Regions from separate parts of the Streptomyces sp. CA-135486 genome, predicted to be linked through region 3. Evidence: riboswitches for the same ligand, from Rfam matches in the RefSeq annotation. Region 3 holds a riboswitch; each other region holds the start of a gene.
The links. A riboswitch is a leader RNA that binds a small molecule or an ion and turns the genes downstream of it on or off. The one in region 3 is predicted to bind cobalamin.
Positions count from the first base shown of each region.

Region 1 (10,150 bases), 650 kb from region 3:
ATCCGCCCCGACCTGGACCCCCGCGCGCAGGCATTTCTTCTGGAGAGCCTGGCGCGCGGCGTGCTGCTCCAGTACCAGCTGGACTCCTCTCGCGCCCGCCTGGAGGAAATCGGCCGCGCGGCCCACGACATGGTGCTGCTGGCACTCACTCCGGACCGGAGGACCGGCTGACCTCGGCGGCCCGGGTCGTCTGCGGGAGTCTGCCCGAGCACCGGCAGAGTCTGCCCGAGCACCGGCCGGACAGCTGCCGAACCGAGGTCAGACCGCACTCATGCCGCCGTCCACCACCAGCTGCTGCCCCGTGATGTAGGAGGCGCGATCGGAGAGCAGGAACGTGACCGCCTCCGCCACCTCCCACGCGGTGCCCTGCCGGCCGAGTGGGATCCGGGCGAAGGACGCGGTCCTGGAAGTGCGTGCGGCTGATGCCTGACGGCCCATCGGGGTGTCGATCAGGCCGGGTACGACCACGTTGGCGCGGATACGCCGGGCAGCGCCTTCCTTGGCGACGTGCCGGGTCAGACCCATCAGACCCGCCTTGGAACTGTCGTACGCGGGCGAGCCGGTGGCGGCGCGCAGTCCGGCAACGGATCCGATGAAGACGATCGCGCCGCCGCTCATCGTCGGCAGGCCGTACTTCGCGGCCAGGAAGGGCGCGCGCAGATTGAGCGAGAGGACGCGGTCCCATTCCTCGGGCGAGGAGCCGGCCAGGCCAACGCCGAGCCCGATGCCTGCGTTGACCACGAGCGCGTCCAGGCCGCCGAGCTCGCGGGCGGCCTCGGCGACCATTGCGGCGGCCTGTTCGGGGTCGGTGGCATCAGCCACCACGGCGACTCCCGGGGAGCCCTCGGCGGCGACGAGCCGGGCGGTCGCCGAGGCCGCCTCGGGTGCGATGTCGGCGCACGCCACACTCGCTCCTTCACGGGCGGCAAGGACGGATATCGCGCGTCCGTTGCCGACGGGTGCCTGCGGATCCCCGTCCGGACGGGTGCCCGCGCCGATCACCAGGAGCTTGCGGCCGGCCAGACGGCGCGCCTCCTTCTCCGGTCTCCGCTGTTCATCCATCGGTGCCCGTCCCCTTCCCGGTGCCGGCCCGGTCGAAGCCCGGCTCCAGCTGCACGCCGACGGAGTTCAGGAAGAACGCCAGCATGTGGTACTGGCCGATGAGCATGGTGATCTCTATCAGCTCTGCCCCCTCGTAGTGGGAGGCGAGAGCTTCCCAGGTCACGGTCGAAATCCGTGCGTCGCGGTGCAGTTCGTCGGCGGCCCGGAGCAGATGCCTCTCGAGGTCCGTCCACCCGACGGCGTCCGGGCCCTGGATGATGTGCAGGACGTCCGCGGCCGAGACCCCAGCGGCCTCGGCCAGCGGCAGATGGCGTCCCCACTCGTAGGCGGCACCGGTGTTGTGCGCGGTGCGCAGGATCAGTAGCTCCCTGATCCTTCCCGGCAGCAGCCCGCTGCGGAGCAGCTGCCCGCCGAACGGCATGAACTGCGCATAGAGGTCCGGGTGACGGGCCAAGGTGGTGAAGATGTTGGGCACCCGGCCTCCCGGGTCCCGTGGTGCGGTGGCCAGAAGCCGCCGCACCCGCGCGTCCCAGCGGTCCTCCGGCAGTGGCGCGATGCGGGGGAGGCGGCTGCCACCTGGGAGGCGGCCATGGGGTGCGTCAGGCATCTCAGTCGTGGCGTCGTCCATGCGCTCACAGTAGAAACTGGCTGAACGTTTAGCAAGTGAAAGTTTCGACAGCGTCCGCTTCGCTCTCGCCACATCCGGCACGGCCCACGCCGGCGGCGGCCCGTGACAGGCGGACACGTCGCGGATGCGGATCTCGTCCAGATCGCGGGCGAAACACGCAACGGGACGCGGGAACCGGGCCACCGGCGGGCGCGTCCTCGTAGTCCGGGACGCGTCGGCCGTCCGCCGGCTGTGCCAGGTCCGCGCTGCTGACCCGCTTCAGTCGCGTGATTTTTACTGGGGAGACCGCCTGTGAACGAGAGACAGATCGATTTTCACGCCTCGTGCGGGCACCTCATGTCCGTGCCGTCTGGGCAGAGCGGCACAGACGTGCGGTGCCCGCACTGCCACCAGGTCGTCCGCGTGCCGCGGCCGGACGTGCCGTACGCCTCCCCGGTGGTCCCGTCGGCGGGTCCGCCGGAGGCGGCGGCGCTCAAATTCCTCTACCTGATCGCCCTGCTGGGTGGCCTGACGGCCGTGGCGGTCATCTACCTCGTGATGTTCGACGATCTGTCGGAGAGCGTGCTCGTCGACATCACGCCGTTCTGGTTCTTCCCCATCGTCTTCGGCCTCTACGGCTTCACCTCCCAACGCCTGATCGGCTATCTCGCGCAGGGCCGGGCAAGGACGCTGGCCGAGGCGGCCCGGGTGTTCATCGACGTCGCCGGGCACTGGGCCGCCCTGGTGATGTTCCCTTTCCTGGTGCTGAAGTGGCGCAGCTCTCTCCTGGTTTCGCTCACCGCGGCCTTGTTCTGGGCGGTACTGCTGTGGCTTTTCTTCGCCGCTGTCTTCCCGGCGCTGTGAGGACCCGACGCTCCCGCCCACCGGGGGCGCATCCGCCCCACCTCCGTCGATGCGTCCGGCTCACGAGACCGCTTCCGTGTACTGCCCGAGACGAACTCTCCGTCGACGGTACGGAACAGGAACATGGCGTCGCTGTTGTAGTCCTTGCCCGTCGTGTACTTGACCGTCCGTCTTCCTGGAGCTCACGTACCACTTGGAGCACCATCTCTACCCGCGCGTACCCAGCCATCACCTGCCGGAGCTCGCGCGCCGGCTCGAAGGCCACTTCGCGGCCCATGGGGTCCGGCCGGTGCGCGTTGTCTGACACTCGTGACCGCGTCCTCGACGCCGCCCTCGCCTGCCTGGTGCGCAACGGCTACGGAGGTACCACCGCGCGGGCGATCGCCCAGACCGGCGGCTTCGCGCCCGGGGTGATCTACTACCACTTCTCGGACCTGGACGATCTGCTGGTGGCGGCGCTGGCACGGACCAGTGCGTCCCGGATGCGGCGCTATCGCGCCGAGTTGTCCGGGACCGACCGGGCCGCGCACGCGGTCGCACGGCTCCGCGAGCTCTACGACGAGGACACCGAGACCGGGCACGTCGCCGCCGTTCAGGAGCTGTACGCCGGCGCCAGGCCCGGGTCGAGGCTTGCCGCCCAGCTGGCCCTCGAAACCCGGAACTGGGAGGAGCTGGCCGAGGAACTGATGACCGCGCTGCTGCGCGGCAAACCACTCGCGTCCGTCGTGCGCGTATCCGTACTGGCGAGCGCGGCCGTGGCGTTCTACCTCGGCATGGAAACCCTCACCCATCTCGACGGCGACCGCTCCCGCCCGGCGACCCACTTCGACCAGGCCGCCAGGCTCGCCGCGGTCTTCGACCGGATCCCTCGCCTGAACCGGCGGGCACGCCGGACGCCTTGAGCTTTTGGCTGTTGCGCCCGAGCGTGTCGCCGGAAGCAACCACACCCGTGTCAGTCCGTGTCGAGTGCGATGGCTATGTCGGTGATGGGCAGCGGGAACTGCCCCACGCCGACCGTGGCCCCGGTGAACAGATTGACGCTGTAGAGCGTCGCAGAGCCACTTGCCGAAGTGAGAGTGGCGAAAGCCGACACCGAGGTCGTCTTGCCGTAGGTCAGGTCGCTGAAGATGTCAAAGCCCGCATTGGGGCCGGCGTCCACGCCGAGCGCTCCGGTCGGGGCCAGCAGGCCGTTGTTGGCCGGTGACTGGATGACGACCTGGTCCGTGGCCGTGTTGATGTCGAACAGCGTGGTCGCGGTCTCCGCGTTCAAGTCGTTGTTCGTGTAGGCAGCGGCGGTGACGCCCCTGGCCGGCCCGGTCGCCGGCGGGGTGGTCAGTGTGGTGTCCTCGGTCGTGGTGCCGTCGGCGAGGTTGTGGCGCAGGTTCTGGCCGTTGTCGCTGATCACCCGCAGCCGGTCGGCTGCGGGATTGAAGTCGACCCCGAAGTTCGTGCCGTACAGCGGAACACGGAGCTGGGAGACCTTGGTGACCACCACGTCCGTGGTCGTCGGCGGGGTCTTGATCGTGTAGATGCCGCCTTGGTTGCCGACGCCGTACATGAGGCCGTTCTGCACGCGGAAGTCGATCCCGATCAGGGCGGTGTCGCCACTGAGCCCGGTGACGGTCCTGACCCAGTCGAGCACCTGGGGTCTGTCGGTGGTGAACGTGGCCATTAACGTGCCGTCACTCGAGATCCCGAACGCCCGCAGGCTGTCGGCCTGGGCCTCGGCCCAGCCGTTGCTCGGGGCTCCCACAACGAGTGCCGCCATGGCGGATGCCACCGCGACCGCCGCAGCCATTCTCTTGTTGATCCCTGCATTCATGGGTTCTTCCCTCCCGGTGGGCGTGTGGCGTGGTACGGGCAGTGCGGCATGGTCCGCCTGGCCGAACCATCAGCCGGCGCGCCCGGTCCTGGCCGCCGTCCCGCCAGACGCAGACCGGCCCGAGTACCTGAATGCGCATGAGCCCCTCCGGCCGGGCCGTTTCACATCTCCTTCACCCTTCTCTCATCAGCGGCATATCCGGAAGGCCCATGCCGGCCCAGTCCCCGCACGGCCGCCGCCGGCCCGCCGGCCGTTCAGTGCGTGTCCAAATACCCCTGGCAGTCCGTGGCTCAATTCAGGGGTCCGGATCGTGAACGGCAGTGTCCGCGACTCCGCACAGCGCATAGTGTGGACGGGCAACTTGTTCGCTCCCCGTCCGCCGGACGGGAAGCGTCGTAAGAGGGAACCCGGTGGAAATCCGGGACTGCCCCGCAGCGGTGAGCGGGAACGACCGCCGTCATACGCACTGGACCCGGCCGGGTCTGGGAAGCGACGGCCAGTAGGTGTCTGCCCCTGGCAGATGTGCCCGCGAGTCCGAAGACCTGCCCGTTGCCCGCGCGCGACCGTTCGTGCGCGGAGTGCCGGTGACCTCGAGGGCGGGTCGGCGTACATATCAGGCGGTCACGCGCGACAACACAGCACGTGACTCGCCCGGTCTGCCATCCCCTTCGCGTCTTCGACCCGTCCCGGGCCGCTTGACAAAGAGCTCGCGAAGGAGAGTTTCGTGACCAGCAAGTCCACAGCCGCAGAAGCACGGGCCACCGTGCACGGCTACCCCCGCCAGGGCCAGGGCCGGGAACTGAAGAAGGCCATCGAGGGCTACTGGAAGGGGCGCGTCAGCGCCGCCGAACTCCAGCAGACCGCCTCCCGACTGCGCGCCGCCAACTGTCGCCGGCTGGCCGACGCCGGCATCCACGAGGTCCCGACCGGAGACTTCTCCTACTACGACCACGTCCTGGACACCAGCGTCATGGTCGGCGCGATCCCCTCCCGGCACCGCGCCGCCGTGGAGACGGACACCCTCGACGGCTACTTCGCGATGGCTCGCGGCACCCAGGACGCGGCGCCGCTGGAGATGACCAAGTGGTTCGACACCAACTATCACTACCTCGTCCCCGAACTCGGCCCCGACACCGTCTTCGCCGCCGACTCGTCCAAGCAGACCGCTGAACTCAAGGAAGCCCTCGCGCTCGGCCACACCGCACGCCCGGTCCTGGTCGGCCCGCTCACCTACCTCCTGCTGGCCAAGCCCGCCCCCGGCGTCGCCGCGGACTTCGTCCCACTCACCCTGCTCGACCGGCTGCTGCCCGTGTACGCCCAGGTGCTCACCGACCTCCGTGCCGCCGGCGCCGAGTGGGTGCAACTGGATGAACCGGCGCTGGTCCAGGACCGCACCCAGGCCGAGCTGAACGCCGCCTCCCGCGCCTACCGCGACCTCGGCGCGCTCACCGACCGGCCCAAGCTGCTGGTCGCCTCCTACTTCGACCGGCTCGGCGAGGCACTGCCCGTTCTGGCCAAGTCCCCGGTCGATGGTCTCGCCCTCGACTTCACCGGGCCCGCCGCCGCCAACCTCGACGACCTCGCAGCCGTCGGCGGACTGCCCGGCAAGCGCCTGGTCGCCGGCGTCGTCGACGGCCGCAACGTCTGGATCAACGACCTGGCGGCCTCGCTGTCCACCCTGGGTACCCTCCTCGGCCTCGCCGACCGGGTCGACGTCGCCGCCTCCTGCTCCCTGCTGCACGTCCCGCTGGACACAGCGGCCGAGCGCGACATCGATCCGCAGATCGCCCGCTGGCTCGCCTTCGCCCGCCAGAAGACCACCGAGATCGCCACCCTGGCCCGGGGTCTCGCCCAGGGCACCGGCGCCATCGCGGCCGAACTCGCCGCCAACCGCGCCAATCTGGCATCCCGGGCCGGCTCGGCGATCACCCACGATCCTGCGGTCCGTGCCAGGGCTGCCGCCGTCACCGACGCCGACGGCCACCGCTCCCAGCCGTACCCCGAACGGACAGCGGCCCAGCGCGCCCACCTCGGGCTGCCGCTGCTGCCGACGACCACCATCGGCTCCTTCCCGCAGACCACCCAATTGCGCCTGGCCCGCGCCGACCTGCGTGCGGGGCGGATCGACACCGCCGCCTACGAGGAGCGGATCAAGGACGAGATCCGCGACGTTCTCTCCTTCCAGGAGAACGCCGGCCTCGACGTCCTGGTGCACGGCGAGCCCGAACGCAACGACATGGTCCAGTACTTCGCCGAACAACTCACCGGCTATCTGGCCACTCAGCACGGCTGGGTCCAGTCCTACGGAACCCGCTATGTCCGCCCGCCGATCCTGGCCGGGGACATCTCCCGCCCCGAGCCGATGACCATGCGCTGGACGACGTACGCCCAGTCGCTCACCAACCGCCCGGTCAAGGGCATGCTCACCGGCCCGGTCACCATGCTCGCCTGGTCCTTCGTCCGCGACGACCAGCCTCTCGGCGACACCGCACGCCAAGTCGCCCTCGCGCTGCGCGACGAAGTGAACGATCTGGAGGCAGCCGGAACGTCAGTCATCCAGGTCGACGAGCCCGCCTTGCGCGAAACGCTGCCCCTGCGCACCGCCGGCCACACGGACTACCTCACCTGGGCGACCGAGGCATTCCGCCTCACTACCGGTGGCGTCCGGCCGGACACCCAGATCCACACCCACATGTGCTACGCCGAATTCGGCGACATCCTGACGGCCATCGACGACCTCGACGCCGACGTCATCAGCCTGGAAGCCGCCCGCTCCCACATGCAAGTCGCCGGGGAACTCGCCGCCTCCCGCTATCCCCGCGAGGTCGGCCCCGGGGTCTACGACATCCACTCCCCACGGATCCCCAGCCCGGACGAGGCGGCCGCCCTGCTCCGCAAGGGACTTGAAGCCATCCCCGCAAAGCGGCTCTGGGTCAACCCGGACTGCGGCCTGAAGACCCGCGGCTGGCCCGAGGTACGGGCGTCGCTGGAGAACCTGGTGGCAGCAGCACGAGAGGTCAGGGGCGACGTGCCCACCGCGACCTCCTGAGACAGCAGTGGCCGGGGCGAACACACATGGTGTCCGCCCCGGCCACAGCCGTGTCACAGCAGAGAACCCCTCGCGCCACCAGTACAGGTCCGAGGACTGCCGGTCATCCATCGGCTCCAAGGAGCTCCAAGGATGTCGCGATACCGGCTTCTCACCCTCCGGCAGCGATCTTTTCCTTGTAGTAGATCTCCGCAGCGTCGGCGAACTTCATAATGAAGTAGGAGTTCATTCCGGCACCAGCGAGTGCGCCGAGGATGGGGACTGCGCCCGTAGCCGCCTTTGAACCAAGGAGGGCCGAGAACTTCACCGATACTTTCTGTGCGATCTTCTGCAGGAATGGCTTGCTCAGCTTCGCCATGGCCTTGCCGCTTTTCTTTCCGGCGATCTTTGTGCCGACTGCAGCGACTCCGGATCCTGCGCCGCTGGCCAACACCTTGGCCATCACGGCAGCACCGTAGGTCGGATAGGCGGCATTGAAGACAATCCAGCCCGCCGACGCTCCGGCAGTGGCAGAACCCACGCTGAGCGCATTCCGCTCCAGAGCTCCGGACCACAGGCCAAGGATGACCGCCAAGTCGTCCTCCCCCTCGACCGAGGCCCCGAGCTTGAATCCGATTCCCCATGCGCACGTGGACATCTTGTGCAAGAGGAATCCCACGTCTGCGGTGAGAGCGATCAGATGTGCGCCGGGTACGGCCATGGCCGCTGCCCCGGCAGCGGCCACTTGCGCGGTCTGCGATGCACGCCAGCTCGAGAGCGTCGAATAGCCGGCGACACCGCGCTCGGCGATTGACGTATCCCAGCCGAGTGAGTTGAATGCGTCCACAATTATGTTCGAGCTTATGTTCGTAGCCAAGTCTGCCCCCCAGTGCTTTGCGTGAAGGCTGCCATGGGCCCGTCGATCAACACAATCGAACAGCTCAGGCTTGAGTGGCGGGTTTCATCGAACAATCGATTACTTCCGGCGCACGGCTCTTTCCGCGTCTCAAGCAACTACCTCAATAACGGCGCAGTGCGTGCTGTTCGAGAAGGTCCTGCGCCGTAACGGGGACCAGACTTCCTCGACGGGGTTGAGGCCGGGCGCATTCGCGTGTGTGAGCCGCCCCGTCGAGCATCCGGCTCATCGGCGAAGGCGCGAGTGACGGCGGTCCGGCAGCAACAGCTCCGTCGCTTCCCCAAGTGCATCGGTCAATGGCACACCCGTGGCGCTCGGCGCGGGACTGCTCGTGGGCGAGGTGCTGACGCTGCCGGTAGGACTGGCGGAAGGGGGCGCCGTCGGCGAGGCCGAGTGACTGGGGCCGCCACTGGAGGGGCGGGGCGTCGGGCTGGCTTTCACGGGTGGACCGGTGGGGGCTGGGGGAGTTTGGGAAGCCGGTGGTTCCCGGTGAGTGGCCGTCGCGCGAGGGCGCCGAGTCGGACCGCTGTTCCGGTCCCGGACGCTTCCTCTGGCCGGGTGCGTGGTCGGACGTTCCGGTGTACGTGAGGCCCTGGGTGATTCGGTGACGGGGACATGGGGCTCGTCGGGGGATGCCTGTTCCGGGCTCGGCGCTGTTCGTGGGAGGCCGGCGGACTGCTCGGGCAGCAGCGATGTGGCGGCGAGGCCGCCGAGTATGGCGAAGGTGGCCGCGGCAAGCGTCCGACCGCCGTACTTCTTCAGTCGCGGCGGACGGCGACGCCGCGCCGCGGGCACATCGGCTGGAGGAGCGGGGGGCCAGGGAGGGGCCGGGGACTCGAAGGAGTCCGGTCCCGTGATGACGGGGGCATCCAGCAGCGCCGGGTCGGCTGCCGGAGCACCGCTGCTCCGATCGCCCGGCGTTGCCATGTCGGCGTCGTATGCCCCGCACTCTGGGCACGTCACAGCGCCGTTGAGGGCGCGGTGGCAGGGGAAGCAGTAGTCCATGGGCTCGGCCGCTCAGTGCGTGACGCGCTGGAAGGGACCGTGGTCGACCGACCGGGCCGGCGAGCAGCCGACGGCCGGAAGGCGCCACTCGGTGTCTTTCGGAAGGATCCTTGGCATGTGCGAACCTCACTCACTCACCGGTCTTCAGGCGGGCACCGGTTACCGAGGTCAACGGGCCGCAGTGAGTCAGCGTTCAAACAGCGGCTGAAACGTGGGGTACGCAACTCTCTTGAGATTGTCGCTGGTCACACCAGGGCACCTGCTTCGGCGTCCGAGCCGGCAGGCACGGTTCACTCCGAGTCGACCGCGTTCAACTCCTTGGGTTGAACGTCCTGTTCGGTGCGGTGATTTTCTTCGCCCCTGTGATGTACTCGGCCTCCTGCTCGCCGGGCGCATTGCTCGGGCAGGTCGGCGGTGACCAGCTTTGAGGTGGCGTCGGTCAGGCGTTCCGCGTCTGGCAAACGGGGCAGAGTTCGTAGTGGCCATCGCTCACCACGCTCCCCCAGCCGCGACACTCGTCGCAGTCGCGAGCCAGGGCGATGTTCGCGCGGGGGGCAGGAGCGTAGGGGTGGGCTCCAGTGTTCATCAGGTCATGTTCCTCAGGTAGAGGGCTATGCATGGCAAAACTATGACATACCGCGCATAAATATGCAAACCGTCCAGGAGTGGGCGTCTCACCTGCGCCGAAGCGCTTCGGTGGGAGCAGCCGGGGACGTGGTTCGTTCTGTGCACGCCGGCCGCCCGCCCTCGGGTGCGAGTCGCCGTCCGGCCACGCCCGTGGACGGACCGGCCGCCACCGAGGAGATCACCAAGCTGCCCGACCTCCCGAAAGTGGTGGTGCTCGCG
Region 1 covers NZ_JBNJMM010000001.1:1,647,446-1,657,595, forward strand. The annotation lists gene ACQEVG_RS07375 (TetR/AcrR family transcriptional regulator) at 1-171, shown strand, start outside; gene ACQEVG_RS07380 (SDR family NAD(P)-dependent oxidoreductase) at 259-1,062, opposite strand; gene ACQEVG_RS07385 (carboxymuconolactone decarboxylase family protein) at 1,055-1,690, opposite strand; gene ACQEVG_RS07390 (hypothetical protein) at 2,093-2,533, shown strand; gene ACQEVG_RS07395 (fatty acid desaturase) at 2,709-2,837, shown strand; gene ACQEVG_RS07400 (TetR/AcrR family transcriptional regulator) at 2,830-3,435, shown strand; gene ACQEVG_RS07405 (DUF4394 domain-containing protein) at 3,486-4,355, opposite strand; cobalamin riboswitch at 4,701-4,919, shown strand; gene metE (5-methyltetrahydropteroyltriglutamate--homocysteine S-methyltransferase) at 5,080-7,404, shown strand; gene ACQEVG_RS07415 (hypothetical protein) at 7,556-8,230, opposite strand.
Region 1: it holds a riboswitch for cobalamin, as region 3 does, so the genes downstream of both, metE (5-methyltetrahydropteroyltriglutamate--homocysteine S-methyltransferase) here and ACQEVG_RS10420 (cobalamin biosynthesis protein) in region 3, are expected to answer to the same signal.

Region 2 (10,150 bases), on a different contig from region 3:
AGGCCCTTGAGGGACTCGGGCGAGGAGAGGTTGGCCTTCCACTTGTCGCCGTCCTTCTTGGCGATGGAGCCACCGGCGTCGTACACGAAGGACATCGCGGCGTACCAGTCCGGCGAAGGCTGGTACCAGGCGCTGAACTTGTCTCCCTTCTTCTCCTGGATCTTGTCCAGGGCGGCGGTGAGTTCGGCGTACGTCTTGGGGGCGGCCTTCACGCCGGCCTCGGCGGCGATGTCCTTGCGCCAGGTGCCCACGCGGCCACCGGCGTAGTAGGGGACACCGTAGGTCTTGCCCTCGTACTGGGTGGACTCCTTGAGGCCGTCCAGCCATGCGTCCGACTGCTCGAACTTCTTCGGGTCGACCTCGGCGAAGGCGCCCTTCACCATGTAGCCGAGCATCTCGGTGTTGCCCATCTCGACAACGTCCGGCGCCTTGTCGGTGGCGAGTACGGCGTCAAGCTTGGTGTTCTTGTCCGGCCAGCCGTAGTACTCGTGCTTGATCTTGATCCCGGGGTGCTTCTTGACGACCGCGTCGTCGGCCGCCTTCACCAGTTCGGGCCAGTTGTTCTGGGCGTCGACGGTGAGCCAGACGGTCAGTTCCTTGGCGTCGCCGCCGGCCTTGTCCCCGCCCTTGTCCGAATCACCACAGGCCGCAAGGCCGATCATCATGCCCGCGACGCCTATCGCCGCGATGAGCTTGCGCTTCACGCCACCCTCCTCAGGGATGCCTGCAACCCCTGCCCACCGCAAAGACATACGACGAGTACTACTCGTGGGGCTGGGACCTGGCCTTTAATGGTTTAGACCAGTACCGGGAGCTTGGCCTAGACCTTTAGGGGTGTCAAGGGTGTATAAGAAGGGCAGTCGGGTCCGTTATCGGACCGACACCTGAGGGAGGGCAACGAGCCGTGACCGGAGCGTGCCACCATGTGAGCCGCAACAGACGGAGGAGCCGGTGACGGCAGCACAGGAGTCGGGAAGGCGGGCCATGACCACGGACGGGGGCAGCACGGACAACGAGGGCGGGGCACAGACGCGTACCGCACGGGTGCCCAAGTACTACCGGCTCAAGCGCCACTTGCTCGATATGACCGAAACCCTGCCCCCGGGCACGCCGGTGCCGCCCGAGCGCACGCTCGCGGCGGAGTTCGACACCTCGCGTACGACGGTGCGGCAGGCGCTCCAGGAGCTGGTCGTCGAGGGCCGCCTCGAGCGCATCCAGGGCAAGGGCACGTTCGTGGCCAAGCCCAAGGTCTCGCAGGCCCTGCAGCTCACCTCGTACACCGAGGACATGAAGGCCCAGGGCCTGGAGCCCACCTCGCAGCTGCTCGACATCGGGTACGTCACGGCCGACGACACGCTGGCCGGGCTGCTCGACATCTCGGCGGGCGGGCGGGTCCTGCGGATCGAGCGGCTGCGGCTCGCGAGCGGCGAGCCGATGGCGATCGAGACGACGCATCTGTCGGCGAAGCGCTTCCCGGCGCTGCGGCGGTCGCTGGTCAAGTACACCTCGCTGTACACCGCGCTGGCGGAGGTGTACGACGTCCATCTGGCCGAGGCCGAGGAGACGATCGAGACCTCGCTGGCCACTCCGCGCGAGGCGGGTCTGCTGGGTACGGACGTGGGCCTGCCGATGCTGATGCTCTCGCGCCACTCACTGGACGCACAGGGCGAGCCGGTGGAGTGGGTGCGCTCGGTGTACCGCGGCGACCGGTACAAGTTCGTGGCGAGGCTTCAGCGGCCGAAGGACTGACACGGCGGCCGGCCGGGCTTCAGCGCCCGAAGGACTGAGCGTGCGCGTGGTGTGGCGCGGGTCGCCCTACTGCTCTACGGTCCTCCAGTCATCGCATGCGACGGGAGGACCTCCGGTGCGCTCTGCACACCCACGAACCCTCGTTACCGCCGATTCGTTGCCGTACCGATATACCGACGGGGGGTGACGGTACGCGAAACCCTCGCTTAGATTTCCTGCCCATTACAACTGGTGACAGGTGAGGGGACGGAGTCGCTGTATGTCCGAAGTGACCGATGAGAAACGAGCCTTGATCACGCCAGTGCGCGTGGTCGTCGCCCTCTGCCTCTTCGCGCCCTTTGTGGCGATGCTCTGGGTCGGCTCCTACGCGAAGATCGAACCGAAGTTCATCGGCATTCCGTTCTTCTACTGGTACCAGATGCTCTGGGTGCTGATCTCCACCGTGCTCACCATGGTCGCTTACAAGCTGTGGCAGCGCGACCAGCGCGCCCACAAGGGGGGTGCGTCGAAGTGAAGGACGGCGTGAACGGCGTCGCGCTCGCCGTCTTCATCTTCTTCTTCCTGGCCGTCACGGTCATGGGCTTCCTGGCCGCGCGCTGGCGCCGGGCCGAGGCCGACAGCCTCGACGAATGGGGCCTCGGCGGCCGGTCGTTCGGCACCTGGGTCACCTGGTTCCTGCTCGGCGGCGACCTGTACACGGCGTACACCTTCGTGGCCGTGCCCGCGGCGATCTACACGGCGGGCGCGGCGGGCTTCTTCGCCGTGCCGTACACGATTCTCGTCTATCCGCTGATCTTCACCTTCCTGCCGCGGCTGTGGTCGGTGTCGCACAAGCACGGTTACGTCACCACCTCGGACTTCGTCCGCGGGCGGTGGGGCTCGAAGAGCCTGTCGCTGGCGGTCGCGGTCACCGGCATCCTCGCGACGATGCCCTACATCGCCCTCCAGCTGGTCGGCATCCAGGCGGTGCTCGACGTGATGGGCATCGGCGGCGGCGAGACCACGAACTGGTTCGTGAAGGACCTGCCGTTGCTGATCGCCTTCGGCGTGCTGGCGGCGTACACGTACTCCTCCGGCCTGCGGGCACCGGCGCTGATCGCGTTCGTCAAGGACACCCTGATCTACATCGTCATCGCGGTGGCGATCATCTACATCCCGATCAAGCTGGGCGGCTTCGACGAGATCTTCACAAAGGCGGGGGATGCGTTCGCGCAGATCAACCCGGTGACCGAGAAGCCACGTGGCGCGTTGGCGCCGGGCGAGGCGGGCCAGTGGGGTTACGCCACGCTCGCGCTCGGCTCGGCGCTCGCGCTCTTCATGTATCCGCACTCGATCACGGCGACGCTCTCGTCCCGCAGCCGTGAGGTCATCCGGCGCAACACGACGATCCTGCCGCTGTACTCGCTGATGCTGGGGCTGCTGGCGCTGCTCGGCTTCATGGCGATCGCGGCGGGTGTGAACGTGAAGAACGGGCAGCTGGCGATCCCGCAGCTGTTCGAGAACATGTTCCCGGACTGGTTCGCGGGTGTCGCCTTCGCGGCGATCGGCATCGGCGCGCTGGTACCGGCGGCGATCATGTCGATCGCGGCGGCGAATCTGTTCACCCGCAACATCTACAAGGACTTCATCAAACCGGACGCCACTCCGGCGCAGGAGACCAAGGTCTCCAAGCTGGTGTCGCTCCTGGTGAAGGTGGGCGCGCTGGTCTTCGTCCTGACGATGGACAAGACCGTGGCCATCAACTTCCAGCTCCTGGGCGGCATCTGGATCCTGCAGACCTTCCCCTCACTGGTGGGCGGCCTGTTCACCCGCTGGTTCCACCGGTGGGCGCTGCTGGCGGGCTGGGCGGTCGGCATGATCTACGGCACGGCGGCCGCGTACGGAGTCGCAAGCCCGACCCAGAAGCACTTCGGCGGCTCGTCGGCGGAGATCCCGGGCATCGGGGAGATCGGCTACATCGGCCTCACCGCGTTCGTGCTGAACGTGGCGGTGACGGTGGTCCTGACGTTTGTGCTGCGGGCGGCGAAGGCTCCGGAGGGTGTGGACGAGACGTCCCCGTCGGACTTCACGGCGGACGCCGGCGACCCGGGCGTCCAGGTGGAACTGCCGCCGGCGACGGCGGGCACGGCGACGCACTGAGCCGTCACCGAGCCGCCTCACCGGTCGAGGGCCGTCGCGCTTCCCACGGGAAAGCGCGGCGGCCCTCGTCGTTCCTGCGAAAGAATGCGCGTATGAGACGTGGTTCGAGCTTGTCGCTGCTTCTGCTGCTGCCCCTCGCCCTTGCCGGCTGCGGTTCGGAGGTGGCGGCCAACAGCGGCTCGCGGGGCGGCGACGGCACGGGGAGCAACAGCGGTCCGGTGCCCGAGAGGTCCGCGCTCGAGGCGCGCGCCCGCGCGCTGCAGACCCTGCCCGAGCATGTGTATGTGACCCGGTCCGACGGCTTCGAGCTGGCGCGGCAGTCCGTGGGTGTCCTCGGCGGCGACGGCTTCTCGGCCACATATGTCTCCAAGACCGGCGGGCAGATCACTCTCGCCGTCGACCGGGGCACGGTGGACGACGCGAACTGCGCCGCAATCCCCATGGGTTCGGCCACGGGCGCGGACGGCCCCGTCGGCCTACCCTGCGCGAAGGACGGTAAAGGTTGGTACCGCACCTCGGACAGCGGCCATGAGTACGTCCGTACGGAGAACGGTCTGCGGATCCAGATCAGCGCCGGCACTCAGGTGGAGCGCGATGTGCTGCGCAAGGCCGCCGAGGCGGCCCATCTCGCCGACGACCGTGAGCTGGACGAGGTGCTGCCCCCGGCCGAGGACATCGGCGGACAGACGCCCGTGGAACGCGGCGACCTGCCCCCGGCCGGCGACGGCGCCCCCAACAATGAGGTGGGCGTGAGCGGTTGATCCGGTCCACACTGCGCCCATGGACATCGCCATCAGGGCAGTGCGGCCGAAGGAGTACACCGAACTGGGCGAGATCGTCGCCCAGGCGTATCTGGGCGACGGGCTGCTGGACTTCGGCGAGGACGATTCGTATCTGCCTGTGCTGCGGGATGTGGCGCGGCGGGCCGCCGAGGCCGAGGTGCTCGTCGCCGTCGACGGTCGCGGCCGCCTGCTCGGTGGCGTGACCTTTGTCTCGGGCGGCGGGGCGTGGGCCGATGTCGCCCAGGACGACGAGGCCGAGTTCCGGATGCTCGCCGTCGCGGAACACGCCCGTGGGCGGGGTGCCGGCGAGGCCCTTGTGCGGGCGTGCGTCGAGCGCGCCCGGGGCGTCGCGGGGTGCAGGCGGCTCGTGTTGTCGACGCAACGCAGCATGCTCGCGGCCCACCGGATCTACGAGCGACTCGGCTTCGTCCGGACACCCGAGCGGGACTGGGAGCCGATTCTCGGGATAACCCTGCTGACGTACGCGTTGGAGCTGTAGCCGCCCCGACACAACATGTGGTGGGTGCGGCAACTCCCCGCCCCCACATGTATGCTCATGCTCGCTGTCGCCGCAGGGGAATCCGGTGCGAATCCGGAACTGTCCCGCAACGGTGTGCTGTGGTGTGCTTTGTCGCACCCCATCAGTCCGAAGACCTGCCGACGGCGCATCCGGCTCGACCGAACCGGGTGCCGAGACGTCCGGGCCTCGCGGTTGGGTCGGTGGACGCCGTGCGGTGTGCTGCCTTTCCGGGTACGTACGCCTCCGCGGCCCGCCCCCTCCCCCGTCGGCCCAGAGCCGAGCGAGGGAGAGCACCACGTGACCATCGCGCCAGCCGATCCGGCTTCAGGCATCGCAGAGCAGGCTGCCGACGGCCCGGGTACCGAGCTTCTGCGGACCCTGGCCGATCTCACCGCCGATCTGCCGGACACCGACCCGGGACGTGTCGCCGCCGCCGCGCTGCGGGGCCGCAACGCCGCGTCGGACGCGGCCGAGTTGCGGAGCCTCGCCACCGACGCCGCCGCGGGGCTGATCTCCGAGGACCCGGCCTACTCCCGGCTCGCCGCCCGCCTGCTGACCCGTCACATCGCGGACGAGGCCGCCGGCCAGGGCGCGGTCTCCTTCTTCGCATCGGTCGCGGTCGGCCACCGCGAGGGCCTGATCGCGGACCGCACCGCCGATTTCGTGACGCTGCACGCCGCCCGGCTGGACGCGCTCATCGACCAGGCCGCCGACGACCGCTTCGGCTACTTCGGACTGCGTACCCTCTACAGCCGCTATCTGCTCCGGCACCCGATCACCCGTCAGGTGATCGAGACCCCGCAGCACTTCATGCTGCGCGTCGCCTGCGGCCTCGCCGAGGACGATTCGGTACGCGCCCTGGACGAGGTCGCCGCGCTGTACGGCCTGATGAGCCGCCTCGACTACCTCCCCTCCTCGCCCACGCTCTTCAACTCCGGTACCCGTCACCCGCAGATGTCCTCCTGCTATCTGCTGGACTCGCCGCTGGACGAGCTCGACTCGATCTACGACCGCTACCACCAGGTGGCCCGTCTTTCGAAGCACGCGGGCGGCATCGGCCTCTCCTACTCCCGTATCCGCTCCCGCGGTTCGCTGATCCGGGGTACCAACGGCCACTCCAACGGCATCGTCCCGTTCCTCAAGACCCTGGACGCCTCGGTCGCCGCGGTGAACCAGGGCGGCAGGCGCAAGGGCGCCGCCGCCGTCTACCTGGAGACCTGGCACTCCGACATCGAGGAGTTCCTGGAGCTGCGTGACAACACCGGTGAGGACGCCCGGCGTACGCACAATCTGAACCTCGCGCACTGGATCCCGGACGAGTTCATGCGCCGCGTCGAGGCCGACGCCGACTGGTCGCTGTTCTCGCCCGCGGATGTGCCGGAGCTGGTAGACCTGTGGGGCGACGAGTTCGACGCGGCGTACCGCAAGGCGGAGGCCGCCGGTCTCGCGCAGAAGTCCATGCCGGCCCGTGACCTCTACGGCCGGATGATGCGGACGCTCGCCCAGACCGGCCAGGGCTGGATGACCTTCAAGGACGCCTCCAACCGCACGGCCAACCAGAACGCCCAGCCCGGCCGGGTCGTCCACTCGTCGAACCTGTGCACCGAGATCCTCGAGGTCACCGACGACGGCGAGACGGCCGTCTGCAACCTCGGCTCGGTCAACCTGGGTTCGTTCGTCGCGGGCGACGGCATCGACTGGGAGCGCCTCGACGAGACCGTCCGTACCGCCGTGACCTTCCTCGACCGGGTCGTCGACATCAACTTCTACCCGACCGAGCAGGCCGGGCGCTCCAACGCCAGGTGGCGGCCGGTGGGCCTGGGCGCGATGGGCCTCCAGGACGTCTTCTTCAAGCTCCGCCTCCCCTTCGACTCGCCCGAGGCGAAGGCGCTCTCCACGAAGATCGCCGAGCGGATCATGCTCGCGGCGTACGAGTCGTCCTGCGAGCTCGCCGAGCGCAACGGCCCGCTGCCCGCCTGGTCCGAGACCCGCGCGGCCCGTGGCGTACTCCACCCCGATCACTACGACGTCGAGCTCAACTGGCCGGAGCGCTGGGACGCCCTGCGCGCCCGGGTGGCGAAGAGCGGCATGCGCAACTCCCTCCTCCTCGCCATCGCTCCGACCGCCACCATCGCCTCGATCGCGGGCGTGTACGAGTGCATCGAGCCGCAGGTCTCCAACCTCTTCAAGCGCGAGACGCTGAGCGGTGAGTTCCTCCAGGTCAACGCCTATCTGGTGGAGGAGCTGAAGAAGCTCGGCGTGTGGGACGCGCAGACCCGGGAGGCGCTGCGCGACTCCAGCGGCTCGGTGCAGGGCTTCAACTGGATCCCGGCCGACGTTCGCGCGCTGTACCGCACGGCGTGGGAGATCCCCCAGCGCGGCCTGATCGACATGGCCGCCGCCCGCACCCCCTTCCTGGACCAGTCGCAGTCGCTGAACCTGTTCCTGGAGACGCCGACCATCGGGAAGCTCAGCTCGATGTACGCGTACGCCTGGAAGCAGGGCCTGAAGACGACGTACTACCTGCGCTCCCGTCCGGCGACACGGATCGCCCGCGCGGCTTCCGGCACCGCGGCGGCCGCCGCCCCCATCCCAGTGCAGCAGGCCTCCGCGCCCGACGCGGACGCGATCGCCTGCTCCCTGGAAAACCCCGAGTCCTGCGAGGCCTGCCAGTAATGAGCTCGACCGAAAAGAACCTGCTGGACCCGGGCTTCGAGCTGACGCTCCGTCCGATGCGCTACCCGGACTTCTACGAGCGCTACCGCGACGCGATCAAGAACACCTGGACCGTGGAGGAGGTCGATCTCCACTCCGACGTGGCCGACCTCGCCAAGCTCTCGCCCGGCGAGCAGCACATGATCGGCCGGCTGGTCGCGTTCTTCGCGACGGGCGACTCGATCGTCTCCAACAATCTGGTGCTGACGCTCTACAAGCACATCAACTCCCCCGAGGCGCGGCTCTATCTGAGCCGTCAGCTCTTCGAGGAGGCGGTGCACGTCCAGTTCTATCTGACGCTGCTCGACACCTATCTGCCGGACCCGGACGACCGCGCGGCCGCCTTCGACGCGGTCGAGGAGATCCCCTCCATCCGCGAGAAGGCCCAGTTCTGCTTCAAGTGGATGGACTCGGTCGAGAAGATCGACCGGCTGGAGTCGAAGGCTGACCGCCGTCGCTTCCTGCTGAACCTGATCTGCTTCGCTGCGTGCATCGAGGGCCTGTTCTTCTACGGCGCGTTCGCCTACGTCTACTGGTTCCGCTCCCGCGGTCTGCTGCACGGTCTGGCCACCGGCACCAACTGGGTGTTCCGCGACGAGACGATGCACATGAACTTCGCATTCGAGGTCGTGGACACGGTCCGCAAGGAGGAGCCGGAGCTCTTCGACGACCAGCTCCGGCAGCAGGTCACCGACATGCTGAAGGAGGCCGTCGAGGCGGAGCTGCAGTTCGGCCGCGATCTGTGCGGCGACGGTCTGCCGGGCATGAACACCGAGTCGATGCGCGAGTATCTGCAGTGCGTCGCCGACCAGCGGCTGACCCGTCTGGGCTTCGCCCCGGTGTACGGCTCGGAGAATCCGTTCTCCTTCATGGAGCTGCAGGGCGTGCAGGAGCTGACGAACTTCTTCGAGCGCCGTCCGTCCGCCTATCAGGTGGCGGTCGAGGGCTCGGTCGGCTTCGACGACGACTTCTAGACGCCCGGACACTCTCCCGCCGGGGGGACGGGGGAGCGCCGGGAAACGAACGGCCGGGCGGATGCGTACAGCTTCCGCCCGGCCGTTTCGTATGCCCACCGCGTCCGCGGACCGCTATGCCGCCCTGCACGGCGCAGCCTCACGGAGCTCGGCCTGAGGGAGCTCGGTCTGACGAGGTTCGGCCTGACGGAGCTCGGCGTCAGGGAGCTCGGCATCAGGGAGCTCGGCGTCAGGGAGCTCGGCATCAGGGAGCTCGGCGTCAGGGAGCTCGGCGCGCCGCAGCTGGCCCCGGCGCCGTTCGGCCTGGCGCGCCCTGGCCCGACGCAGGTCGGCCCGGCCCAGCTCCGCCTCACGCAGCCGGCGGTCGATGGCGCACTCCCTGGCGTACCACACCAGTGCGGGAAGGGTGACGAGCCCGAAGATGGCGATGACGAAGAGGTACTCCATGAATGTGTTCATGCGGTCCACTGTCGTCCTCGCGCGCCAAAGAAGTCAGTGGCAGGACTGTCATGAACCATCGAATTACTGCCACAATGGTTCCATGCTGAAAAACGTGGCCGCCGTCCTCCTCGACGGCGTGCATCCCTTCGAACTCGGCGTGATCAGTGAGGTCTTCGGTTACGACCGCAGCGACGACGGCCTGCCCGTCTACGACTTCGCGGCGGTCTCCGCGGAGGGCCCCGTCCTGCCCACCCACGCCGGGTTCACCATCAGCACTCCGTACGGCCTCGAACGGCTCGAGGAAGCCGATCTCATCGCCGTCCCCGCCGCCGGCTCGTACCCGACCCGCGGCTATTCCGAAGAGCTGCTCGACGCGCTGCGCCGCGCGGTCGACCGCGGCGCCCGGGTGCTCAGTGTCTGCACCGGCGCCTTCGTCCTCGGCGCCGCCGGACTGCTCGACGGCCGCCGCTGCACCACCCACTGGCGGCACGCCCAGGAACTGGCCCAGCGCTTTCCGAGGGCGCTTGTGGACCCCGATGTGCTGTACGTCGACGAGGGCCCGGTGATCACCTCGGCCGGGACCGCCTCGGCGATCGACGCCAGCCTCCATGTCGTACGCCAGGAACACGGCCCCGAGGTCGCCAACCAGATCGCCCGCAGGATGGTCGTGCCGCCGCACCGCGACGGCGGCCAGGCGCAGTACATCCAGCGCCCGCTGCCACGCACCCGCTGTGACACGGTCGGCGACGTCCTGTCCTGGATGCAGCGGCATCTGGACCGTGAGAGTACCGTCGAGCAGCTCGCCGCCCGGGCCCATATGTCGCCGCGCA
Region 2 covers NZ_JBNJMM010000002.1:1,397,349-1,407,498, reverse strand. The annotation lists gene ACQEVG_RS25840 (extracellular solute-binding protein) at 1-704, opposite strand, end outside; gene ACQEVG_RS25835 (GntR family transcriptional regulator) at 985-1,749, shown strand; gene ACQEVG_RS25830 (DUF3311 domain-containing protein) at 2,009-2,263, shown strand; gene mctP (monocarboxylate uptake permease MctP) at 2,260-3,888, shown strand; gene ACQEVG_RS25820 (hypothetical protein) at 3,981-4,649, shown strand; gene ACQEVG_RS25815 (GNAT family N-acetyltransferase) at 4,669-5,169, shown strand; cobalamin riboswitch at 5,221-5,346, shown strand; gene ACQEVG_RS25810 (ribonucleoside-diphosphate reductase subunit alpha) at 5,488-7,866, shown strand; gene ACQEVG_RS25805 (ribonucleotide-diphosphate reductase subunit beta) at 7,866-8,879, shown strand; gene ACQEVG_RS25800 (hypothetical protein) at 8,994-9,338, opposite strand; gene ACQEVG_RS25795 (GlxA family transcriptional regulator) at 9,421-10,150, shown strand, end outside.
Region 2: it holds a riboswitch for cobalamin, as region 3 does, so the genes downstream of both, ACQEVG_RS25810 (ribonucleoside-diphosphate reductase subunit alpha) here and ACQEVG_RS10420 (cobalamin biosynthesis protein) in region 3, are expected to answer to the same signal.

Region 3 (10,150 bases):
GCCTTCGCCCGCGAGGCACTTGGTGAGGGTGGTCTTGCCCGCGCCGTTGCGGCCCACCAGGCCGATGCGGTCGCCTTTGGCGATACGGAAGGAAGCTGACTCGATGAGGATGCGTGCGCCGGCGCGCAGCTCGATGCCGGAAGCGGTGATCACGGAAAGACTCCAGGGCGGTATGGACGGCGGAAGGGACGGGCGCGGGAGCTTCGACGCCGCCTAATGCGCAAGGAGAATTGCCATACGACTGAGTCTACCGGTGCCCTGCAAGTGGTTTTGCGCCAGCTTTCGCGGCGATGGCCCGGGCTCGATCGGTGCCCCGGGGCAGGGCGTTGCCGAGGGAGCGCAGCGCCGGCGGTGGACCGGGAGTGGTCCTGCACCGGCCTGCGCACCGGCGACATGGCGCAGCGCGCCGCGTTCCGCCCGCTGTCAGTGCCAACTGTCACACTGAGATGCAGATCACATTTCCATCGTCGAGTCTGAAGGAGTGATCGGGATGTCGCAGTCACCGAGCATCTGTCCGACGCTGGTGTACGCGGACGCGAAGGCCGCGATCAAACAGCTCACGGAAGCCTTCGGCTTCACCGAACACGCGGTGTACGAGGACGAGACCGGCGCGGTCGTGCACGCCGAGCTGACGTACGGCAACGGCATGGTGATGCTCGGCAGCAAGGGCACCGGAAGCGAGTTCGACAAGCTGATGAAGGACGGCGGGCCGACGGGCGTGTTCGTCCATGTCGACGACGTCGACGCCCATCACGCCGGTGCGCTGGAGCATGGTGCGGACATCGTGATGCCGCCGACGGACCAGGACTACGGCGCGCGTGACTACATGGCACGCGACATCGAGGGCAATGTGTGGAGCTTTGGCACGTACTCGCCGGGGGCGGCGGAGGTCTGACGCCTGTCTCCGCCGCCCGATCGTCGAGTCCGCGCCCGGATCAGACGCCTCCGGTGTGCACCTGGAACGCCGCCCTGCGTACGGCCCTGGCGAGGGCGGGGTCGGGGTGCGCGGCCGCCAGGGCCACCAGAACCTGCACGGTACGGGGGTGGCCGCCGGTGCGTACCGCTTCGAGGAGGGCCGGGACCGTGCCCTGGACCGCGGAGTCGAGGTGCCGCAGCAGCAGCTGCGGCTCCCCGTGGTCGGCGACGGCCGCCGCGGTGTCCACCCAGAGCCAGGTCGCTTCCTCACGGGTGAGGACGTCGGCCGCGTCCTCGGGGTCCGCGCCCTCGTACTCGGCGAGCCACAGCAGTACGTAGGGGCGCAGCGAGGGCTCGTCGGCGGCGGCGCGGACCTCGGCCTCGGCGGGGGCGCCGACGACGCGCAGCGCCTCGAAGGCGAGTCCGCGCAGCAGGGCGTCCTCGCCACGGGCGACGGCGAGCAGCTCGGTGACCGCGCTGGAGACGGTGCGGGCGGCGAGCCAGGCGCGGTACTCGGCACGGGCCGGGCCGGGGGTGAGGCGGGCGCAGCCGCGCAGCATGTCCTCGGCGGACTGCTCGATATTGCCTGCGGGGCTCTGTGCGGCGACGCAGATCTGCTCCAGCTTGACCCAGACCGCCCAGTTGCCGAGGGGGGTGAGGGTGGCCGAGCGGCCCTTGTCGAGGGTCAGCGCGCCGACGGAGGACAGGCCCTGCAGCGCCCAGCCGAGGAGGAGCGAGACGGGTACGTCAGCACCCGGGTCGGCACCGGGCTGGGTGTCCGGCTGCGGGCCGTAGGGGACTTCGCAGCGCTCCTCGCGCAGTTCGGCGACGCGCTGCTGGAGCAGGTCGAGCAGGACCGGCACGAGCACGGGGCCGGCCGAGAGCTGGAGCAGGGAGAGCACCTGGGGGACGGCCTCGACGACCTCGGCGACCGCGGTGGGCGCGACGTCGCCGGGCGCCGGGTGGGCCAGCGACCAGGCGTCGAAGAGGGCCACCCAGCCGCGCAGTACGGCCATGTCGTCGCGGTCCCAGGCGCGCAGCCGCCAGCCGGGGCGGGCGGTGTCACCGTGCAGCTCGACCAGGCCGGCGAGGCGGGCCCGGTCCCAGCCCGCGCGCACCTGGAGCGGGGTCAACTCCAGTGCGGCGGCCGCCCGTTCCTGGGTCCGTTCGGTGAGCTGGGCGGTGCTGGGGTCCCTCTCGACGGCGGCCCAGCGGGCGATCCGTACGGCGTCGGCCAGCACTGTCCGCGCCTGGCGGGCCAGCTCGGAGGGGGCGGGGGTGCCTTCGGGCGGCCGGGGGGCCGGCCGGGTGCGCCGGGTCGTCACGGCCCGCCGTGCGGTGGCCAGGGATCGCGGGCGGACAAGACGAAGTCTGGTGTTGCGCGCCAATTGCTCATCAGGCTTTCGGGACGTCACGGGGAGCAGTCTTCCCGCTGACGGCCCGAAAGCCCAAACGGAACCTGGCCGGCAAGATCCGCAAGACAGGCCTCAGGGCTACATCAAGGGGGTGAGGAAGCGGCGGAGGGCTTCTTCGTAGCGGTCCGGGTCGGCGTTCCACATGGCTGCGTGCGGGGCGTCCTTGACGGTGTGGAGGCTGACCAGGTCTGGTCGGCGGGCGGCCAGTTCGCGGGACGGCTGCCAGGGGGCGAGGGTGTCGTCCGGGCCGTGGAAGATGAGGGTCGGCACGCGCATCGCCTTGTGGTCGGCGGCTTCCTGCAGCCGGTCACCGTGCAGGCCGGTCCTGCCCTTGGCCGCCCTGACGGCGAGCGGCAGCAGGAACGCCGGGGTCCGGCGGGCGGCGGCCAGAGCGCGCAGGGTGGCTTCCCAGTCGAGGACCGGTGAGTCGAGGACGAGTCCGCTGATCCGGTCGCGCAGCCCGGAGTTGACCGCGGCGTGCAGAGCCATCGAGGCACCGGTGGACCAGCCGTGCAGGATGACCTTTTCGGCGCCGAAGCGGACGGCGAAGCGGATCGCGGCGTCCAGGTCGCGCCATTCGGAGTCGCCGAGGTGCCCGAGCCCGTCGGCGGGCTTGGGTGCGCCCGGGTCTCCGCGGTAGCCGAGGCCGAGTACCGGGAAGTGACGGGTGTGCAGGAACGGCAGGAGATTCAGGGGGTGTTCCCGTGTGGTGCCCAGGCCGTGCACGGCGATCACCCAGGTGTCGCGGTGTCCGGGCACGAACCAGGCGGGCAGTGCGCCCAGTTCGCCCGGTATGTTCACATCGCTGTGATAGATACCGAACGCGCTCGACGGATCGCCCGTGTGCACCTGCGGGGTGAGCCGCACCCGGCTGCCCGGCTCCAGGCTGCCGAGACTGACCCGCTCCAGGCGGCGTACGACGGTGTCGACGGGGTGCGGCACCGCGTCGAGCACGGGTCCGACGACGGCATGGATGCCCTCGCCGTCGAGTCCGTATCTGCCGGGGCGCTGTGCGGCGAGGCTGCGGGTCAGGGTGACCTGGCCCGCGGCCGTGGCGTGCACGGTGAGCCCGGGGTCGCCGGGCAGTGGGCGTCCTTGCGGCAGCTTGAGCGCGGCGTCGCTGGCGTAGCGGCCGGCTGCGACCGCGGTCGCGCCGAGTCCGATCAGGGTGGTGACGGCCACTGCCGTCGCTGTTGCCGGGCGCACCCGTCCAGTGTCGGCATCCGCGCGCCGGGCTGCCAGTGGACGGCAGCCGCGGGTGTCAGTCCGGCTGGCCGTAGCTCCGGAGCTTCTCGGCGGCTTCGCTCAGCTGGGAGCCGGAGAGGAGGCTGGGCGCGTGGCCGGGCAGCGCCGACGCGGTCAGCCAGAGACGGCACATCCACTCCAGCTGGGCGGTGCGGTCGTAGGCCTGGTCGAGACGGTCGCCGTACGCGACGGTGCCGTGGTTCTGCAGAAGGCAGGCGGTGCGCTCCGCCAGGGCGCGCAGCATGTTCTCGGCGAGCTCCTCGGTCCCGAACAGTGCGTACGGGGCGACGCGGACGGGGCCGCCGAGTGCCGCGGTCATGTAGTGGATGGGTGGGAGCTCGGGGACGAGGGTGGAGACGGCGGTGGCATGCACGGCGTGGGTGTGGACGACGGCGCCGGCGCCGGTGTTGCGGTAGACCTCCAGATGCAGCGGCAGCTCGCTGGTGGGCGCGAGGTCGCCGAGGAGCTGGTTGCCGTCGAGATCGACGGCGATGGCGTCCTGGCGGGTGAGCCGATCGTAGGGGACCCCGGTCGGGGTGACCAGGACGAGTCTGCCGACCCGTACCGAGACATTGCCCGATGTGCCCACCACCAGGCCTTCCGCCGCTGTCCTGCGGGCCGTGGCGACGAGATCCAGCCATGCCCGTTCGATCGCGTCCTGCCGCACCTCATCGCTCATGCGGTGATCCTGTCAGGCGGGGGTCCAGGGCCTGGACGGACCGTGACGGAGATCACGCGTATCGCCACAAAACCAGCTATTCGCGGCACCAGCCCTTTGATACCGGCCCGACAGGGCTGACGGAGCGAAGAATCCTCACTTGCGGACACCGCGAAGCCCGTCTCAGTTCATCTTCCGTTCACTCAGATTACCTACGTTCAACAGGCCAATGACGTCGAACGATTGCCTGGGTAAATGGAACACATCACCTTGCTGCTCGCGATCGTGATCGTGACAGCGCTCGTGTTCGATTTCACGAACGGTTTCCACGACACCGCCAACGCGATGGCGACCACCATCTCGACCGGCGCACTGAAGCCCAAGACCGCGGTGGCCATGTCCGCCGCGCTCAACCTCGTCGGCGCGTTCCTGTCCATCGAGGTCGCCAAGACAATCTCCAGCGGCATCGTCACCGAGGAAGGCATCTCACCGGAGGTGATCTTCGCGGCGCTCGTCGGCGCCATCCTCTGGAACCTGATGACCTGGCTGATCGGCCTGCCGTCCAGCTCCTCGCACGCCCTGATGGGCGGACTGGTCGGCGCCACCATCGCCTCGGTCGGCGTCAGCGGCGTCAACGGCGGCACCGTCGTCACCAAAGTCCTGATCCCCGCAATCGCCGCCCCGCTGGTGGCCGGCATCGCGGCCTTCCTCGCCTCCCGGCTGACGTACAAGATCGGCCAGAACGCCGACGCCAAGGCCACCGCGAAGGGCTACCGCGCCGGTTCCATCGCCTCGGCGGGCCTCGTCTCGCTGGCCCACGGCACCAACGACGCGCAGAAGACCATGGGCATCATCACGCTGGCGCTCGTCGCCGGCGGTGTGCTCTCCCCCGGCTCCAACCCCCCGCTGTGGGTCATCGTCTCGGCCGGCAGCGCGATTGCGCTGGGCACCTACCTCGGCGGCTGGCGGATCATCCGCACCCTGGGCAAGGGCCTCACCGACCTCCAGCCGCAGCAGGGCTTCGCCGCCCAGACCAGCGCGGCCAGCGTCATCCTCGCCTCCTCCAACCTCGGCTTCTCGCTGTCCACCACGCACTCCTGCTCCGGCGCCGTGATGGGCGCGGGCCTGGGCCGCAAGGGCGGCGTGGTCCGCTGGTCCACCGCCACCCGGATGTTCGTCGCGTGGGGTCTGACCCTGCCGGCCGCGGCCCTGGTCGCGGCCGGTTCGGAGTTCGTGGCCAAGCAGGGCGACTGGGGTGTCGCGGCGGTCGCGGCCTTCCTGATCGGCGCCTGCGTCGCGATCTGGTTCGTCTCCCGCCGCCAGGTGATCGACCACACCAACGTCAATGACGTGGACGGCGACGCCGAGCCCGCGGGCGTGGTGACCGCCGCCATCGCGGCCGTCACCCCGCCGCCGGCCGGCACCCCCGCGCAGGACATCAAGACGACCATCCAGGCTCCGGCGCCCGCCGCGGGCTCCGAGCCGGCGACCCGCCCGGCCGCGGTGTAAGGACAGATCAGTATGAAAATCGACTGGGCAGCTCTCGGCTCCGTCTTCGGCGTGAGCCTCGTGGCCACCGTCGCCCTGGTGGGCCTGTTCACCCTGGGCGTCGTGGGCCTGACCAAGCAGGAGTCTGCGGCGGCGCAGGGTGGCTCCGCGGTCCTGGCCCGCACGGCGGCGTATGCGTGCTTCGCGCTGTGCGCGGCGGCCGTGTCGTACGGGATCTATCTGATCATCACCTGAGCACAGCCAGGGCAGATGCGGTGAGGGCGGGACGGATGTCCCGCCCTCACTGCGTTTTCCGACGGTCCGCACATGGTGTCGGTGTGGGCCTTCGCACACTGTCCCGTCGCAGGTCAAGGGTGAGTTGACGGCCCTCGCAGGGCCGTGGTGGACTGCCGGAGCCAACTACGGCGGCAGCAGAGGAAGCCGGTGCGAATCCGGCGCGGTCCCGCCACTGTCACCGGGAGCAGTCACCCGGAAGCCAGGAACTCTCGCCGCCGGTCTCGTCGAACCAGGGCGCGGACACCCTGAGTGAGGACATATCGCCATGCCCGGGTGCGGTTCATCTCCTGCTGTGAGTACGAGGGTTCTTCCAGGCGAAGCGCCGGCCTGAACCCATGCGTGCCGACCGGCAATTCGTATACGGCGCCACCGCCGGCCTCGTCGGCGACCTGCTGCTCGGCGATCCTCGCCGGGGGCATCCGGTCGCCGCGTTCGGCCGCGCCGCGGGCGCCGTCGAGCGTCTGTTGTGGCGTGACCACCGCGGCTGGGGCGCGCTGCACACCACCGTGTGCGCCGGAGGCGCTGCCGCGGCCGCCGGGTTCCTCGCACGCGGGGTACGCAGCCGCCCCGCCGCATCCCTCGCGCTGACCGCCGCCGCCACCTGGGCGGTGGTCGGCGGCACTTCGCTGGGCCGCGAGGCGCGGGCCATCGGCGGCGCGCTCGCGGCCGGGGACATCGAGGCGGCCCGGGAGCGGCTGCCCCATCTGTGCGGGCGCGACCCGCAGGCCCTGGACGAGCAGCAGATCGCGCGTGCCGTCGTCGAGTCCGTCGCCGAGAACACCTCCGACGCGGTGGTGGGCGCGCTGGTCTGGGGGGCGCTGGCCGGTGTGCCGGGACTCGTCGCGTTCCGCGCGGTGAACACCCTCGACGCGATGGTGGGGCACAAATCGGCCAAGTACCGGCGATTCGGCTGGGCTTCGGCACGCCTCGACGATGTGGCCGGGTGGCCGGGGGCCCGCCTCACCGCGGGACTCGCGGTACTCACCGGCCCGGATGCGAGGGGAGCCGTACGGGCGTGGCGCGCCGACGCGAAGAAACATCCGAGCCCCAATGCGGGGCCCGTGGAAGCCTCGTTCGCGGGCGCTCTGGGCGTACGGCTGGGCGGGACGCTCTCGTACGGCGGCCGGGTCGAGCACCGGCCCGTACTGAACGGCAACGGTCGCCCGGTGGAGTTCGGTGACGTCGAGCGTGCCGTACGGCTTTCGCGCCGTATCGGCTGGCTGACACTGGCGGCCTGCGCGGCGGGCCGCGTGACGGGGCAGGTACTGCGCGCGCGGCGCGCGGGAAAGGGGCGGACATGACCGGTACCGGCCGCACCGGCGGCGGGCTGCTCGTCGCGGGCACCACCTCCGACGCCGGCAAGAGCGTCGTCACCGCCGGGATCTGCCGATGGCTCGTACGGCAGGGAGTGAAGGTCGCGCCCTTCAAAGGGCAGAACATGTCCCTCAACTCCTTCGTGACGCGCGAGGGCGCCGAGATCGGACGTGCCCAGGCCATGCAGGCGCAGGCCGCCCGCGTGGAGCCCAGCGCGCTGATGAACCCCGTGCTGCTCAAGCCCGGCAGCGACCGGTCCAGCCAGGTCGTGCTGATGGGCAGACCCGTCGGAGAGCTCAGCGCACGCGGCTACCACGGGGGGCGGCAGGAAGCCCTGCTTTCGACCGTTCTGGAGTGCCTGGAGGAACTGCGGGGCACGTATGACGCCGTGATCTGCGAGGGGGCGGGCAGTCCGGCCGAGATCAATCTGCGGCGTACGGACATCGTGAACATGGGCATCGCACGGGCCGCGCGGCTGCCGGTGCTCGTGGTCGGGGACATCGACCGCGGCGGTGTCTTCGCGTCCTTCTTCGGTACGACAGCGCTGCTCAGCGCGGCGGACCAGGAGCTGATCGCGGGATATCTGGTCAATAAGTTCCGGGGCGACGTGACACTGCTCGAGCCGGGCCTTGAGATGCTGCACGGGCTGACCGGGCGGCACACATACGGCGTGCTGCCCTTCGCCCACGGCCTCGGCATCGACGAGGAGGACGGGCTGAGGGTCTCACTGCGCGGTGCGGTACGGGAGTCGGCCGTCGCGCCGCCGGTCGGCGAGGACGTGCTGCGGGTCGCCGTGTGCGCGGTGCCGCTGATGTCCAACTTCACGGACGTGGACGCGCTGGCCGCCGAACCGGGCGTCGTCGTGCGCTTCGTGGACCGGGCAGAGGAGCTCGTCGACGCCGACCTGGTCATCGTGCCGGGCACCCGCGGCACGGTGAAGGCCCTTGCCTGGCTGCGCGAGCGGGGGCTTGCCGACGCTCTGCTGCGGCGGGCCGCCGAGGGGCGGCCGGTGCTCGGCATCTGCGGCGGCTTCCAGGCGCTGGGCGAGCGGATCGACGACGAGATCGAGTCGCGGGCGGGCACCGTCGACGGACTCGGGCTGCTGCCCGTACGGGTGCGGTTCGCGAAGGACAAGACCCTCGCGCGGCCCGTGGGCAAGGCGCTCGGCGAGCGGGTCGAGGGCTACGAGATCCATCACGGGGTCGCCGAAGTGCTCGGCGGGGAGACCTTCCTGGACGGCTGCCGGGTCGGCTCGGTGTGGGGCACGCACTGGCACGGGTCGCTGGAGAGCGACGGCTTCAGGCGCGCCTTTCTGCGCGAGGTGGCGGCGGCAGCCGGCCGGCGCTTCGTACCTGCCCCGGACACCAGCTTCGGCGCGCTGCGCGAGGAGCAGCTGGACCGCCTGGGCGACCTGATCGAAGAACACGCGGACACGGACGCGCTGCTGCGGCTGATCGAGTCGGGCGCTCCGCCGGAACTGCCTTTCCTTCCACCGGGAGCGCCATGAGCACCGTGCTGTTGTTGTCCACCGCCGACACCGACCTGCTGGCGGCCCGCGCCTCCGGCGCGGCGTACCGGATCGGCAACCCGACCCGGGTCGACGTCGCCGGTGAACTGCCCGCGCTCATCGAGGGCTGTGACATCGCCGTCGTCAGGCTGCTGGGCGGGAAGCGAGCCTGGGAGGACGGGCTCGCCGCGCTCAAGGCGGCCCGGATTCCGACGGTGCTGCTCGGCGGTGAGGCTGTGCCGGACGCCGAGTTGATGGCCGAGTCGTCCGTGCCCGCCGGTGTGGTGGCGGAGGCCCTGCGGTATCTCGTCGAGGGCGGTCCCGGGAACCTCGTCGAGCTGGCCCGCTTCCTGTCGGACACCGTGCTGCTCACCGGGGTGGGCTTCGCCGAGCCGCAGAAGATGCCCGAGTACGGCGTCCATGGCAGGCGCCCGCTCACGGAGGGCCGCCCGACCGTCGGCGTTCTCTTCTACCGGGCGCACGAGCTGTCCGGGAACACGGCCTTCATCGATGTGCTGTGCGACCGGATCGAGGAGCGGGGGGCCAATGCCCTTCCCGTGTACTGCGGTTCGCTGCGCGGCGCCGACGCCGGGCTGTACGAGCTGCTCGGCAGGGCCGACGCGCTGATCGCCACCGTGCTGGCGGCGGGCGGCACGCGCGCGAGCGACGCGAGCGCCGGCGGGGACGACGAGGCATGGGACATCGGGGCGCTCGCCGAACTGAACGTGCCCGTCCTGCAGGGGCTCTGCCTCACCTCCTCGCGCGCCGTGTGGGAGGCATCGGACGCGGCCCTCTCCCCCATGGACGCGGCGATGCAGGTCGCGATCCCGGAGTTCGACGGACGGCTGATCACGGTCCCGTTCTCCTTCAAGGAGCAGGGTCCCGATGACGTACCGGTGTATGTCGCGGACCCGGAGCGGGCCGGGCGCGTCGCCGGAATCGCCGTACGTCACGCGGAGTTGAAGCACAAGCCGAACGCTCGGAAGCGGCTCGCGCTGGTCTTCACGGCCTATCCGACGAAGCATTCGCGGGTCGGAAACGCCGTGGGCCTCGACACGCCCGCGTCCGCGGTACGGGTCCTGGACGCCCTGCGCGATGCCGGATACGGCGTCGACGGCCACCCCGCAGGCGGCGACGAACTGATCCACCGGCTCATCAGCGCCGGTGGCCACGACGTCGAGTGGCTGACGGAGGAGCAGCTGGCCGCCGCCCCCGCGCGCGTGCCGCTCGCCGACTACCGCGCCTGGTTCGACACGCTGGACCCGCAGCTGCGCGAGGGAATGCTGGAGCACTGGGGCGAGCCCCCGGGCT
Region 3 covers NZ_JBNJMM010000001.1:2,299,104-2,309,253, reverse strand. The annotation lists gene abc-f (ribosomal protection-like ABC-F family protein) at 1-153, opposite strand, end outside; gene ACQEVG_RS10450 (VOC family protein) at 491-895, shown strand; gene ACQEVG_RS10445 (hypothetical protein) at 936-2,330, opposite strand; gene ACQEVG_RS10440 (alpha/beta hydrolase) at 2,409-3,536, opposite strand; gene ACQEVG_RS10435 (class II aldolase/adducin family protein) at 3,592-4,254, opposite strand; gene ACQEVG_RS10430 (anion permease) at 4,489-5,742, shown strand; gene ACQEVG_RS10425 (hypothetical protein) at 5,755-5,976, shown strand; cobalamin riboswitch at 6,108-6,246, shown strand; gene ACQEVG_RS10420 (cobalamin biosynthesis protein) at 6,354-7,319, shown strand; gene ACQEVG_RS10415 (cobyric acid synthase) at 7,316-8,839, shown strand; gene cobN (cobaltochelatase subunit CobN) at 8,836-10,150, shown strand, end outside.